Regions from separate parts of the Kitasatospora fiedleri genome, predicted to be linked through region 2. Evidence: riboswitches for the same ligand, from Rfam matches in the RefSeq annotation. Region 2 holds a riboswitch; each other region holds the start of a gene.

Region 1 (3,460 bases), 500 kb from region 2:
GCGTCAAACCTATATTCCGGACCATCACTCGTCGGGGTGAGTCCAGCAGGAAGAAGGAGCTCCCCCTTGGCCTCCCACCGCCGTCCCAAGCAGCCGAGCCGTGCGCGGATCTCCGTGTTCACCGCTGCCGCCGCGACCGCGGTCGCCCTGACGGCCCAGGCCAGCGCGCACGCCGCCCCGGCCCAGCCGAACAAGGACGAGGTGAAGGCGCAGGTCGACAAGCTGCTGGAGGAGCAGGAGCAGTCCGCCGAGAAGTACAACGGCGCCAAGGAGCGGGCCGACCAGCTCCGCAAGCAGGCCGACGACCTGCAGGACCAGGTGGCCCGCGGCCAGGAGCAGTTGACCGAGCTGGCCTCCGGGCTGGCGGCGGTGGCCGGCGACCAGTACCGGCAGGGCGGCGTCGACCCGTCGATGCAGCTGATGCTCTCCTCGAACCCGGACCAGTACCTCACCCAGGCCACCTCCTTCGGGCAGGCGGCCAGCACCCAGGCCGAGACGCTCAAGTCGCTCAAGGACCAGCAGCGCCGCCTGGACCAGCAGAAGCAGGAGGCCTCCCAGGTCCTCCAGGAGCTGGACAGCCAGACCCAGGCGCTCAACGACGCCAAGAACGACGTGAACGCCAAGCTCGCCGAGGCGCAGAAGCTGCTCTCCAAGCTGAACGCCGCGGACCGCGCCTCCATCCTCCGCGGCTCGGGCGGCGGCACCGCCTCGCGCAGCGCCTCCCGGGTGGACCCGTCCACCCTGCCGCCGGCCAGCGGCTACGCGGCGACCGCGGTGGCGGCCGCGCTCGGCAAGCAGGGCTCGGCGTACGTGTGGGGCGCCACCGGGTCGAGCACCTTCGACTGCTCGGGCCTGATGGTGTGGGCGTACAAGCAGGCCGGCGTCTCGCTGCCGCGCACCTCGCAGTCGCAGGGCAGCTACGGCACCAACGTGGGCACCGACTGGCACAACGCGCAGCCCGGCGACCTGGTCATCTACTACGGCGACCGGCACCACGTCGGCATGTACATCGGCAACGGCCTGGTGGTGCACGCGCCGCGCACCGGTGACGTGGTGAAGACGATGAAGGTCGACACCCTGCCGATCTCCACCATCCGCCGGGTCTGACCGGGTCCGGTTGGGTCTGGTCGGGGCCGACCGACGGTCCGGCGAATCGGACAAACGCCCCGTCGGGCGACAATTGACGTACCGTGACACGCCCGGGCCGGTCGAGATCCCGCTGTGATCCGTGACACGCCCGGGTGTGGTGTTTCTCGGCCGCAGGGTGAGAATTGCTCCGTGCTGGGTAGTGAATCGATCACGTTCGGTCATATGTGTCGAGGTATTTGATTCAGAATCAGATTTTTTTCCGACAAGGATTTGAACGGATCACGGATCGGTTACTAGGGTCGTGCTTCGACCACCGCAGTGTCGATCGCCCAAGGGGGGCGGCGGCGGAGGTCGCCGCCGAGTCCGTGACGCAGCGGGCAGACCGTCAACACCGGGTCTGCCGACGGGGATACCCCTGCGGGGGTGCTGTCGAACGGAGCCGGGGAACCACGTTCCCCCGGGGTGAATCGGCGCCGGGCCGACCGCCGCGCGCGGTCGGTGAAGCGCCGTAGGGCATCTCTTCCAGCCCGAACCCGTCAGCTCACCCGGTAGGCGGTGTGAGGAAGAAGGAGTCCGCCTTCGTGGCGTCCCATCGCCGTCCCAAGCCCGTCGGCCGTGCCCGGGTCTCGATTCTCACTGCCACCGCCGCCGCTGCCGTGGCGCTCTCCGCCCAGGGCGGGGCGCACGCCGACCCGGCACCGACCAAGGACCAGGTCAAGGCCCAGGTCGACGAGCTCAACGAGCAGGCCGAGGTGAAGACGGAGGCGCTCAACGCCTCGGTCGAGAAGCAGCAGGACCTGCAGAAGCAGGTCGGCCAGCTCCAGGACCAGCTCGCCCGGCAGCAGGAGCAGGTGACCTCCGCCCGGGAGTCGCTGGCCGGCATCGCCGCCGAGCAGTACCGCACCGGCACCATGCCGCAGACCATGCAGCTGATGCTCTCCAGCAGCCCGGACACCTTCCTGGGCCAGGCCGGCGCGCTGAACGCGGTCGGCTCCACCCAGGCCGACCTGCTCAAGACCTTCCAGAACGAGCAGGCCAAGCTCGACGCGCAGCGCAAGGAGGCCGAGACCAAGCTCGCCGAACTGGACACCACCACCAAGGCCCTCAAGGCCGACAAGGAGGACGTCCAGGCGAAGCTGGCCAAGGCCCAGGAACTGCTCAACACGCTGACCCAGCAGGAGCGCGAGCAGCTCGCCGCCGCCGAGGCCAAGGCCGCCGCGGACGCCAAGGCGAAGGCCGACTCCGCCCAGCAGCAGCAACAGCAGCAGCAGCCGCGGGCCTCCCGCGACAGCGGCCGGGCGGAGCTGAACGCCCCGGCGTCCTCCAGCTTCTCGGGCAACGCGGTCGGCGCGGCGGCCTCCAAGCTGGGCAGCTGGTACTCCTACGGCGCGGCCGGGCCGAGCACCTTCGACTGCTCCGGGCTGATGCAGTGGGCCTACAAGCAGGCCGGGGTGTCGATCCCGCGCACCTCGCAGGCGCAGGCCGGGGCCGGCACCAGCCTCGGCACCAACATCGCCAACGCCCGCCCGGGCGACCTGATCATCTACTACGGCGACCAGCACCACGTCGGCATGTACGTCGGCAACGGGCAGATCATCCACGCCCCGCACACCGGCGCGCAGGTCCGCTACGAGTCGGCGACCGCCATGCCGATCAACCGGATCGTCCGGATCTGACGCTCCGTCGAGGCCCCGGCCCGGTACCCCGTACGGGGTGCCGGGCCGTTCTCGTGCGAATGCCCGATTAGGGGTCAAATATTCGGTGCTGTCGGGGTTTGGACTGGATCGGCCGGAATCGCTAACCTCTGCCCCCGGGCCCCCGCGAGGACGGCCGTCCGACCGCGGGCGGCGGCGGAGGCCGGCCGCAGAACGGAGCCGTCGCGCGTGTCCGTGCCCCGCCGCACCCCACTGCCCGGCGTCCAGCGCCTCGCCCGCGCCCTGGCGCTCACCGCCGCCGCCACCGGCGCGCTCGGCCTGACCGTGGGCGGGGCCGCCGCGGCCCCGCTCAGCCCCGCCGACCCGCCCAACCGCGGCGAGGTCAAGGCCCGGGTCGACCAGCTCTACGAGGAGGCCGAGCGGGCCTCCGAGCAGTGCAACGCCGCGCTGGAGCAGCAGCGGCGGCTCCAGGCCGAGGCCGGCGCCCTCCAGGACCAGGTCGCCGCCGGGCAGGAGGAGCTGAACCGGATGCGTGGCGACCTGGGCGCCGTCGCCGCCGCCGAGTACCGCTCCCAGGGCATCGACCCCGCCGTCCGGCTGATGCTCGACCAGGACCCGGCCGGCTACCTGACCGGCGCCCGCTCGCTCGAACAGGCCACCGCCCGGCAGGGCGACCGGCTGCGCGAGCTGGCCGAGCGGGCCCGGCGGCTCGACGA
Region 2 (3,460 bases):
CGCCCGGCCCTGCGCGGTGCCCTCGACCCGGACGTTGCGGCTGAGGTTGAGCACCTCCGCGCCGAAGGTTGCGCCGCCGCCGAGCGCCACCCGGGGGTGGGCGTGCCGCAGCGGGGCGGTCAGGGTGACGGTGGCGCCGTCGACCCGCGCGACGGTCACCAGGTCGTACGCGGTGGAGAAGTCCTCGGTGTCGGGCGGCGCGGTGGGGGTGACGGCCAGTTCGTCGCCGGGCTGCCAGCCCTCGGGGCGGCGGCCAGCTTCAGCACGGTGTCGCCGGGCCCGAGGTCGGTGGCGGCCCGGGTCCAGGCGGTGCGGGGGGCGCCGTCCAGCCGCAGGTAGCCCTGGCCGGTGACCCACAGGCCGGTGTCGCTGTCGACGACGGTCATGCCGCCGCCGGCGAAGCGGCGCTCGTCGACGTGCGGGAAGCGCAGGGTGTGGGTGTGCGCGGCGTCGGGGGCCAGCGCCAGGACGCCGCGCACCTCGACGTTGCCCGCGCTGGCCAGGGTCAGCGTCCGGTCCGCGGCGAAGACCAGCGAGCCGCTCCGCTCCACCAGCAGCGAGCCGACCTCGGCGTCGGCGTCCAGCACCACCTTGTCGGTGATCCGCACCGCGCTGCCGGGGCCCGGGGGCTTGCCGCCCCAGCCCTTGGCGTCCGACCACTTGCGGCCGCCGCCGTCCAGCACCGGGGGCGGCACGGAGGGCTGCGGGCTGCCGGACGCGGGCGGCGGGGCGCCGGGGCCGTGCTGGTGGCCGGACGGCGCGGTGGCGCCGTCGCCGAGCGGCCCGGGCCGGGCGGCGGGTTCGTCGGCCCCCGCCAGGGACTGCCGCAGGACCACTCCCCCGCCGAGCGCCGTCGCCGTCCCGACCGCCAGCCAGGTCAGCATCCTGCGCCGGCCGACCGGCGGGCGCCGGTGCCGCGCCGGGGGTTGCTCGCCGTTCCGCTGCTGTTCCACCACGACCGCCTTTCCGGGGCCCGCGCCCCAGAGTCGTCGGGGGCAGCATAGGCGGGACGGCCGCCGGAAAGCGGCCGATTCCCTTTCTCTTAAGCATTCTGACGTACCGTCAGTCACCTGTTCGACGCCCGCGCCGAGGCCCTTCGCACGGCGCCCGTCGGGCGGACATAACGCCTGAACCAGTCAAATGACCCACGCCGAATACCAACAAATGCGAATATTCACCCACACATCACCATAGAGCCATAAAACGGGCACAAGATCGCTTATCGACTGACGCCCGGCCAGGTTCCGCCACCCGTCCGGGAGTTCGCCGAATATTCCTTGATCGCCGATTTCGAGCCCTGTGACGCCCGTCACCGGCATTTGCGGATTCTCCTGAATTCCGCTTAATCTCCTGCCCACGTTCGTGGACACACGGACCCAGCTCACCCGGGACGCCGAGTCCTGCCGCCGGGTGGGCCGGCTCATGCACAACGCACCACGGCAGGGGCGGGGGAACCAGGTAAGTCGCCCCGGGCGGTCGAAGGACCGCACGGGGCTCGGGGTGAAGCCGGGCGCACCACACGGTGCGCGCGGCCGGGCAACTCCAGCCCGAATCCGACAGCTCACCTCGCAGGCGTGGGAGAGGAACGCTTCTTCATGCTGCCCATCAGCGCCAAGCGCGCCCGCCGCCTGATCGCCACCACCGGTGTCGTCGGCATCGGACTCACGATCCCCTGCCTGACCGGCGGCGCCGCCTCCGCGGCCACCGTCTCGACCTGGGACAAGGTCGCGCAGTGCGAGTCCACCGGCAACTGGTCGATCAACACCGGCAACGGCTTCTACGGCGGCCTCCAGTTCACCGCCTCCACCTGGGCCGAGTTCGGCGGCACCGCGTACGCCTCGCGCGCCGACCTGGCCACCAAGGACCAGCAGATCTCCGTCGCCGAGAAGGTGCTGGCCTCGCAGGGTCCCGGCGCCTGGCCGGTGTGCTCGATCCAGGCCGGCCTCACCAAGGGCGGCGCCGCTCCCGAGGTGAACACCTCCGGCTCCGCGCAGACCCAGGCCCCGGCCCAGACCCAGACCCAGCAGCCGCAGACCCCGCAGTCGCAGCCGCAGTCCGGCGGCAAGGGCAAGTCCCAGCACAGCTGGTCGCAGGGCACCTCGCAGGCCCAGCCGCAGGCCGAGCAGAGCGCCCCGGCCGCCACCACCGACCGGGCCGCCGGCACCTACACCGTCGTGGCGGGCGACTGGCTGTCCGCGATCGCGCAGAACCAGCACGTCGACGGCGGCTGGCAGAAGCTGTACGACCTGAACCGCTCGGTCCTCGCCGAGGGTCCGGACATGATCTACCCGGGTCAGCAGCTCTCCCTCGGCGGGTCCGCCACCGCGCAGCAGTCGGCGCCGGCCACCAAGCCCTCCACCACCAAGTCCTCCACCGCCAAGTCCTCGGCCGCCCAGGGCTCGTCCTGGACGAACAACCGCTCCGCCGCCAAGCCGTCCGGCGCCCCGGCGAAGTCGTCGACCGGCTCGACGCAGACCGCCACCGCGTCGACCGCCACCACCGCGGCGACCACGACCGCCGGCACCACCACCGCCGCCAAGGCGACCGGTTCCAAGGCCGCCGCGATCGACTTCGCGCTGTCCAAGGTCGGCCAGGCGTACGTCTACGGCGGCACCGGCAACGGCGGCTGGGACTGCTCGGGCCTGACCCAGGCCGCGTTCCGCCAGGCCGGCATCAGCCTGCCGCGCGTCGCCGCCGACCAGGCGGACTACTCGACCCGCGTCTCGCTGGACAGCCTGCAGCCGGGCGACCTGCTGTTCTGGTCGAACAACGGCTCGAACTCGGGCGTCTACCACGTCGCCCTGTACGTCGGCGACGGCAAGTACGTCGAGGCCGCGAACCCGAGCGCCGGCGTCCGCACCGAGACCGTCGCCAACTGGGCCCCCGACTTCGCGGGCCGCGTCTGACACCCGGCGCACCACCGCTGCCCCCGGGGACCCTGGTCGGCCCCGGGGGCAGCGGCCTATCCTCGGCCCGAGAAGGCCCGACGGCCGACGGCCGACGACCGACGCCCGACGACCGGGGAGCAGCACCATGGCGAAGACGACGATCACGCTGGACGCGGACCTGGCCCTGGAGGTGATGATGCGCGTCGGCGCCGCCAGCCCCCAGGACGCGGTGGAGCTGGTCGTCCGCGACTACCTCTCCACCGACCGCCGCACCATCGCGCGCACCGGCGGCACCCGGGACGGCGAGCGCTTCCTCCCCCAGCCCCCCACCGCGGAAGAGGGCTGACCCCCCGGCAGGCGGCCGGGGCGCCCCGGAGCCCGCAACCTCCGTGACTGTCAAGTAACTTACCGTCTAGTAAGTTTACCGGCGAGTACCTAACCTGGGCGAACCCCCACCCCACCCAAGGGAGTTCGCTCATGGCACACCCCCTCGCCCGGGCCGCCCGCGCCGCCCGCCCACCCGTCGAGGTGCTCCGCACCGACGGGCGGGTCGTCGAGACCCGGTCCCCGTA
Region 3 (3,460 bases), 940 kb from region 2:
TGCTGCTCTCCGGAGCCTTCGGCGGGCTGCTCGGCTCGCTGCCCGCCCACGACTTCCTGCCCGCCGCCAACGGCTACCTGCTGCGCCAGGACTGGGAGGAGGGCTTCGCCACCGCCGTCCACCTGGTCCTCGACCTGGACACCGGCGAGTACGAACTCCTCTCCGCCGGGCACCTGCCCGGCATGCACCGGCTGGCCGGGGCCGGCCACTGGGAGGTCAAGGAGGCCGAGGGCCCGCTGCTCGGCGTCTACGACGGCGCCAAGTTCGAGGGCGTGCGCGGTACTTTGGGCCCCGGCGACGTGCTGATGCTGTGCACCGACGGCATGGTGGAGATCCCCGGCCGGGACTTGGGCGAGGGCATGGACCGGCTGATGGGCGAGGCCGACCGGCTGGTCGCCACCATCCCGGCGGCCGGGCGCCCCGGGGCCGCGGTCCGGCTGATCGACAGCGTGGCCAAGCACGTCAACGACGACCGCGCGGTGCTGCTGGTCTGGCGCCGCTGACCCCGCCGGGCGCGGACGCGGCGGGCGCGGTGAGCACGGAGCGCCCACGGAGTGTCAAACCCCGACGTTGATCTTCGGCCAATTCCCCTGGCATACCCGGCCGGTGGGCACCGACCCGGCCTGCCTGCCGGTTTGCCGCGGCGGCCGCCGCGAACCGCCTCCCGCCGACGCCCCGTCAGGACCCGTCCGCTATCGTCGCGGTCGGCGAAAATCAGTCCCACCACCCGGGTTGGGGCCCCCGGTGACGGGGCAAGTCCTTTACGCAGTCCGCACGAGCGACCACACTGAGTCCGGATGGAGTGGTGGGGACACGGGGGGCAGGGGCCGGTTTCCGCCTGGAGCCGTCGCCGGTTCCGACCTGAACCCCCGCCATGAATCGAGGAAGTGAGTCCCGGTGGCCTTCTCCGTCTCCGCCCTTGTCCTGTTCGGCGTCATCGTCTTCATCTTCATCCGCAACAAGCAGCTGAAGGGCGGACACGCCATCATCGCCGCGCTGTTCGGATTCATGCTCAGCCAGTCGACCATGGCCGGGCCGATCCAGCAGTTCCTCAACTCGATCTCCAAGGCCATCTCCGGCATCGCGGGCTGACCACCCCGTCCGGCCTCGGGGAGCACGTTCCGACGGGCGGAGGCACCCCCGTTCCGGACCGCGTCGCTGCCCGCGGGTGACCAGGCTCACCCGACCCGTCACGCCAGGTCAGCGCCCAGGTGCACGCAGTGGCCGACGTCGCCCGCTGTGTGCGGTTCGTGGGCGCACCGTCATGATCCCGTACGCGCACCGCAGCCCGTCGTCGGCGGAGCGTGACCTGGCGTACCGTCAGCCCCCTCCCGAGCACGGGAACGGGGCTCTTCGGCGCTTGCCAGCTCCGCGAGCCGTGGGTTTTGCTTCCTCCGCAGCCCGGACATCGGCCGGGCTGGCCATCGAGCGGAACGCCTAGTCCTGCCGCCGTTCGGTGCCGACCAGACACCACGCCACGGCAGGAGCGGGGGAACCACAGGTAGTACGCCGGGCCCGGAACGCACGGGACGGCTCGGGGTGAAGCCGCGGAGACGCGGCCGGGCAACTCTCGCCCGAACCCGACAGCTCACCTCGTAGGCGTCGGAGAGGAACAGCTTCATGTCCGTCCAGGGCAAGCACCGCAAGCCGCGCCTGACCACCATCGCCCGCATCGCCATCGCCGCCGGCGTGGTGGGTGCCGCGGTCGGCCTCCCGGTCTCCGCCGCCTCCGCGCACGGCACCGCCGACCACCAGGACGGCGGCCGCCAGTGGGCCAACGTCTCGGTCGACGCCACCCCCGTCGCCGACACCACCGGCCACCCCGCCGGTGACGCCGCCGCGCAGACCTACAAGGTCGCCGCCGGCGACACCCTCTCGAAGATCGCCACCGCGAAGAACGTGGACGGCGGCTGGGAGAAGCTCTACCAGGACAACCGCGCGGTCATCGGCGGCAACCCGAACCTGATCTACCCCGGCCAGCAGCTGGCCGTCAACGGCCAGGCCGCCCCGGCGACTTCGGCCACCACCTCCTCGGACGCCGCGGCCACCGCCGCCGCCCCGAAGGCGCAGGCCAAGACCGAGGCCCCGGCTCCGGCCAAGACCGAGGTCAAGACCAAGACCGAGGCCAAGACCGAGAAGTCGTCCGCGGCGAAGTCGTCGACCGCCACCGCCTCCACCGGTTCGAGCAGCGCCGGCTCCGCCGCGAGCTCCTCCTCCGGCTACGTCGCCCCCGCGCCGGGCAGCGTCACCACCGGTTACAAGGTGGCGGGCTCCAGCTGGTCCAGCGGCTACCACACCGGCATCGACTTCCCGGTCTCCACCGGCACCAGCCTGAAGGCGATCGCCAACGGCACCGTGGTCTCGGCCGGCAACGGCGGCGCCTACGGCAACCAGGTCGTCATCAAGCTCGCCGACGGCAAGTACGCCCAGTACGCGCACCTCTCCTCGATCTCCGTCTCGGCCGGCCAGTCCGTGACGGCGGGGCAGCAGATCGGCCTGTCCGGCGCCACCGGCAACGTCACCGGCCCGCACCTGCACTTCGAGATCCGCACCACCCCGGACTACGGCTCCGACATCGACCCGGTCGCCTACCTGGCGGCCCACGGCGTCAACGTCTGATCCCCGGCACCACCCCCCGGAGGCCCCGCGCGACCTACCGCGCGGGGCCTCCGGGCCGTCCGCGGGGCGGGAGCGCGCGGGACCGGTGCGCCGGAGGGGGAACGGCGACGGCCCCGACCGCTGGGCGGTCGGGGCCGTCGGCCTCGTGGAGCGGGTGACGAGAATCGAACTCGCGTGACCAGTTTGGAAGACTGGGGCTCTACCATTGAGCTACACCCGCAGGGAAGCGCCCTCCGCCACCGTGCGGTGGTGAGGACTGGCCCAGCGTACCTGGTCGGGTCGGTGGATTGCACGCTCCTTCCCGTTGTCGGCTCGTCCTCGGCTCGTCGATATCGCCCCGGTCGGGGGCGGGTCGACGTGTACTCTTCTGCTCGGCACCACGGGGTGTGGCGCAGGTTGGTAGCGCGTCCGCTTTGGGAGCGGAAGGCCGTCGGTTCGAATCCGGTCACCCCGACCGTGTGCGGCAGGGTCTCGTCGGCGGGCGGGGCCCTGTTGTCGTTGCGGCCCCGTCGTCGCCGCGGCCCGCCGCCGTGGTTCCGCCGCCGTGGTTCCGGGCCCCCGGGCTCCCAGCCCCCGGTGCCGGGCACAGCCGCTTTCGTGGTACCGGTAGGATGGATCGCTGGCGGTAGTACGGACAGCAATGCAGCCCCAACCGCCTATCGCCCTGACCGCAAGCCCCCTAGGAGACCCAACCGTGAAGAGCGCCGTCGAGACTCTGAACCCCACCCGGGTTCGACTCACCGTCGAGGTGCCCTTCGAGGAGCTCAAGCCCAGCCTCGACGCGGCGTACAAGAAGATCAACCAGCAGGTCACCGTTCCGGGCTTCCGCAAGGGCAAGATC
Region 4 (3,460 bases), 1.4 Mb from region 2:
GGTTTCAGCCGGTAGGAGCACACGTCCCCCACGATCGAGCCGAGGCCGAAGGCGATCACCACCACCGTCCACGCGTTGGCGCCGCCCCAGTCGCGCTTCGCCAGCACCGGCCCGAGCACGAACACCGAGGGCAGCACCACCACGTGGTAGACCGCCATCGCGAGCATGCCCGACCACACCCACGTCCGGCTGCGCACCTGCTGCCAGCCGATCCGCAGCTCGGCCAGGAACCCGGGCCGCTCGCCCCGCTCGGCCCCGCCGTCGGCGCCGCCCGCCGCGACCGCGCCGTCGACCGCGCCCAGCCGGGCCAGCACCGCGGCACTGACCGCGAAACTCGCGGCGTCCATCGCCAGCGCACCGCCCGGGCCGACCGCCGCGATCAGCAGACCGGCCAGCGCCGGGCCGACCACCAGGCCCGTCGACTGGACGAACCCGCTGAGCGCGTTCGCCTCGCGCAGCCGATCGGCGGGGACCAGCAGGGGCAGCAGCCCGGTGGAGGCGGGGAGGAAGAAGGCGTCCGCGACCCCGAACAGCGCCATCAGCAGCGCCAGCAGCCCGACCCGGGCGGTGCCGGTGAGCAGCAGCACCGCGACGGCCGTCTGGACGGCGCACCGCAGCAGGTCGGAGGCCAGCATGATCCGCCGTCTCGGTATCCGGTCCGCCCAGACGCCCCCGACCAGGGTGAACACCAGCAGCGGGAGCAGCCCGGCGGCCGTCACCAGCCCCACGTCGACGGCCGAGCCGCCGATCGACAGCACGGCGAAGGGCAGCGCCACGAACGACACCCGGTCTCCCAGGGTCGACAGCGACTGGCCGACGAACAGCCTGGCGAACTGGCGCTCGGTGCGGAGCACTTCAGGAATCAGGGCACCCACGGAACCTCCCCAACGGACTCGACGGACCTGACGGACCTGTCGGACCTGACGAACTCGACGGACCCGACCACGCGCCCACCGGAACAGCGAGCAGGGCGATCGTAGGAAGCCCGCCGACCCCCTGTCGCATCATTTATCCGCAACGCGTCGAATGCCCCGATTGCACCCAACTCGGCTACTTTCAAAGGCAGTTGGCGGCCAAGAACCGCCGACACCACCCCGGCGGAGCACCGGCCTTCCCCGCTCCCTCCCTCCCAATCCCACCGATCGGCCAGACTTCTCCCACCGATCCGCCGACCCTCCCCTCGCCCTCCCGCCCGATCTCCCGTCAACAGGTCGTCCACACACCACGCAGGACCCGACGTGACGAGGGCGTGATCCGGGCGCGACGCGCTTGTGATTGCCACGTTCGAGTGAATAGGCTCGCCCCGGCTCGCACCGCCGGGCCCCCGCACGCGACAACGCCGAGCCCTGTCCACCGCGCTGCGGGTCGACCACCAAGACCCTTGGGCAGGGGCGGGGAACCACGATTGTTGCCGTCCCCACGGCTAGGGGTGAAGCCGTCCGCACCGGGTGACCGGAGCGCGACGGCCTGGCCTCCCTCCCGGCCCGAACCCGACAGCTCACCCCGTAGGCGTGCGGAGAGGATCTCGCATGCTCTTCACGGGTTCGGGACGCCACCGCCGGCAGGGTCCGGCGGAGAAGGCGGCCGAGCGGGCGATCGCGGCAGCCGGCGTGGCCGGTGTCGGCATCGCCCTGCCGCTGCTCGCCGTCACCGGCGCACACGCCGCCCCCAGCGCGGTCTGGGACCGGGTCGCCGACTGCGAGAGCGGAGGGAACTGGAGTTCCGACGTGGGCAACGGCATCTACGGCGGCCTGGGGATCACCGCCCAGCGCTGGAACGACTACGGCGGCACCCAGTACTCGGCGCTGCCGAACGGGGCCACCCGCAGCCAGCAGATCGCCGTCGCCGAACGCATCCTGGCCACCGAGGGCCCCTCGCCCTGGTCGGCGTGCGCGGACGACGCGGGCCTGAACACCGCCAGCGCGCCGGGCGTGGTCGACGACAACGACTCGGCGGACGAGACGGGTTCGCTGCGCGGCGCGCGCGGCGTCGCGGCGGTCAACGCCGCCCCGGACGGCAGCACCGTCCCGGACGGGAGGAGCACGCCGGTGTTCTCCGGCCTGCCCGGCTACGACCCGGTCTCGCACGTGTACTGGTACGAGAAGAACGGCGCCTGGTTCTGGACCAGCCACCAGAGCCTGTACGAGCGCTACATGCAGCTGACGCACCCCCAGCCGCACCCGAGCGCGCCGACCACGACCACCCCGGACCCGACCGTCCCCACCCCGAACGCCCCGGACGCCTCGGCCACCCCGACCGTCCCGCCGGTCTCCCCCACCGACCCGGCCGCTCCCGGCGACCCCACCGACCCGACCGCCTCGCCCAGCCCGAGCACGCCCACCGACGGCAGCACCGGCACCGACGGCGGGAACGGGGGCGGCCTGCTGCCCACCCTCCCGGTCACCCCGTCCCCCGGCCCGTCCACCGGCACCAGCGGCACCCCGGACGCGTCGCCCAACGGCGGCACCACCACCGCCCCGAGCGCGGGCAGCGGCACGACCGCGCCCACGGACGCGTCCACCGCCCCGGCGGCCCCGACCACCTCGACGGTCCCGACCCCGGCAGCGTCCCCGGCCCCGTCCGCGCAGCCGTACACCGTCGGCCCCGGCGACACGCTGGCCTCGATCGCCCGCAGCAACGCCGTGGGCGGCGGCTGGTCCGAGCTCTACCAGTCGAACCAGCAGCTGATCGGCGAGAACCCGAACCTGATCCGGCCCGGCCAGGTGCTGAACCTGGGCTGACGGACGCCCGGACCGGCCGCCGTCACTTCGGGACGGCGGCCAGTCCGGTGCAGCCGCGCAGGCCGTCGCGGCGCTGCTGGGCGGCCTTCGCGGCGTTGCCGCTCTGCGGGACGGGCACGCCGCGGCCGTCGATGTGGGCGGGGTGAAGGTCTCGCCGGTGACGCGGCCGTCGCGCGGTGACGGTGATCGTGGTGACGCCGGTCTCGTCGGAGGCGGTGTAGTTCGAGGTGCCGTACCAGAGGAAGTTGCCGAAGCCGTACGCCACGTAGGTGTTCCCGAGCATGCCCGCGCCGAGCATGGTGTGGGCGTGGGTGCCGACCACGGCGGTCGCTCCGGCGTCGGCGAGCTTCTTGGCCAGCGAGGTCTGCGCGCGGGTCGGGCAGGCTACGCCCTCGTCGCCCCAGTGCAGGTAGACCAGGACCACGGGCGCCTGCGCCTTCGCCCCGGCCACGGCCCGCAGCAGGGCGGTCTCGTCGAGGGCGGACGCGATGCCGGGCTTGTGCGCGCCGGCCCGCCACTTCTGGTTGGTGATCTCGTTGACCTGACTGGCCGCCAGGACGGCGACCCGCACGCCGCGCACGGTGGTCAGGTAGGGGGCGTACGCCTCCTCGGCGTCCTTGCCGATGCCGATCACGGGCACCGGGGAGGCGGCCTTGGCGGCGAGGGTGTCGGCGAGCCCGTCGGGCCGAAGTCGACGGCGTGGTTGTTGGCCTGGGAGA

Evidence for each region. A riboswitch is a leader RNA that binds a small molecule or an ion and turns the genes downstream of it on or off. The one in region 2 is predicted to bind cyclic di-AMP.
Region 1: another riboswitch for cyclic di-AMP. It lies ahead of QMQ26_RS10205 (C40 family peptidase); the one in region 2 lies ahead of QMQ26_RS07985 (transglycosylase family protein).
Region 3: another riboswitch for cyclic di-AMP. It lies ahead of QMQ26_RS12140 (M23 family metallopeptidase); the one in region 2 lies ahead of QMQ26_RS07985 (transglycosylase family protein).
Region 4: another riboswitch for cyclic di-AMP. It lies ahead of QMQ26_RS01405 (transglycosylase family protein); the one in region 2 lies ahead of QMQ26_RS07985 (transglycosylase family protein).

Annotation. Positions count from the first base shown of each region.
Region 1 is NZ_OX419519.1:2,166,955-2,170,414, reverse strand. Features, by position in the region: gene QMQ26_RS10210 (C40 family peptidase) at 67-1,107, shown strand; cyclic di-AMP (ydaO/yuaA leader) riboswitch at 1,504-1,660, shown strand; gene QMQ26_RS10205 (C40 family peptidase) at 1,671-2,765, shown strand; gene QMQ26_RS10200 (C40 family peptidase) at 2,973-3,460, shown strand, end outside.
Region 2 is NZ_OX419519.1:1,662,144-1,665,603, forward strand. Features, by position in the region: gene QMQ26_RS07980 (G8 domain-containing protein) at 156-953, opposite strand; cyclic di-AMP (ydaO/yuaA leader) riboswitch at 1,421-1,590, shown strand; gene QMQ26_RS07985 (transglycosylase family protein) at 1,596-2,906, shown strand; gene QMQ26_RS07990 (hypothetical protein) at 3,034-3,234, shown strand; gene QMQ26_RS07995 (AMP-dependent synthetase/ligase) at 3,366-3,460, shown strand, end outside.
Region 3 is NZ_OX419519.1:2,602,237-2,605,696, reverse strand. Features, by position in the region: gene QMQ26_RS12150 (PP2C family protein-serine/threonine phosphatase) at 1-503, shown strand, start outside; gene QMQ26_RS12145 (hypothetical protein) at 898-1,092, shown strand; cyclic di-AMP (ydaO/yuaA leader) riboswitch at 1,498-1,615, shown strand; gene QMQ26_RS12140 (M23 family metallopeptidase) at 1,621-2,619, shown strand; tRNA gene QMQ26_RS12135 (tRNA-Gly) at 2,766-2,839, opposite strand; tRNA gene QMQ26_RS12130 (tRNA-Pro) at 3,000-3,073, shown strand; gene tig (trigger factor) at 3,314-3,460, shown strand, end outside.
Region 4 is NZ_OX419519.1:281,262-284,721, forward strand. Features, by position in the region: gene QMQ26_RS01400 (MFS transporter) at 1-854, opposite strand, end outside; cyclic di-AMP (ydaO/yuaA leader) riboswitch at 1,361-1,526, shown strand; gene QMQ26_RS01405 (transglycosylase family protein) at 1,530-2,741, shown strand; partial or broken gene QMQ26_RS37830 (CapA family protein) at 2,764-3,460, opposite strand, start outside.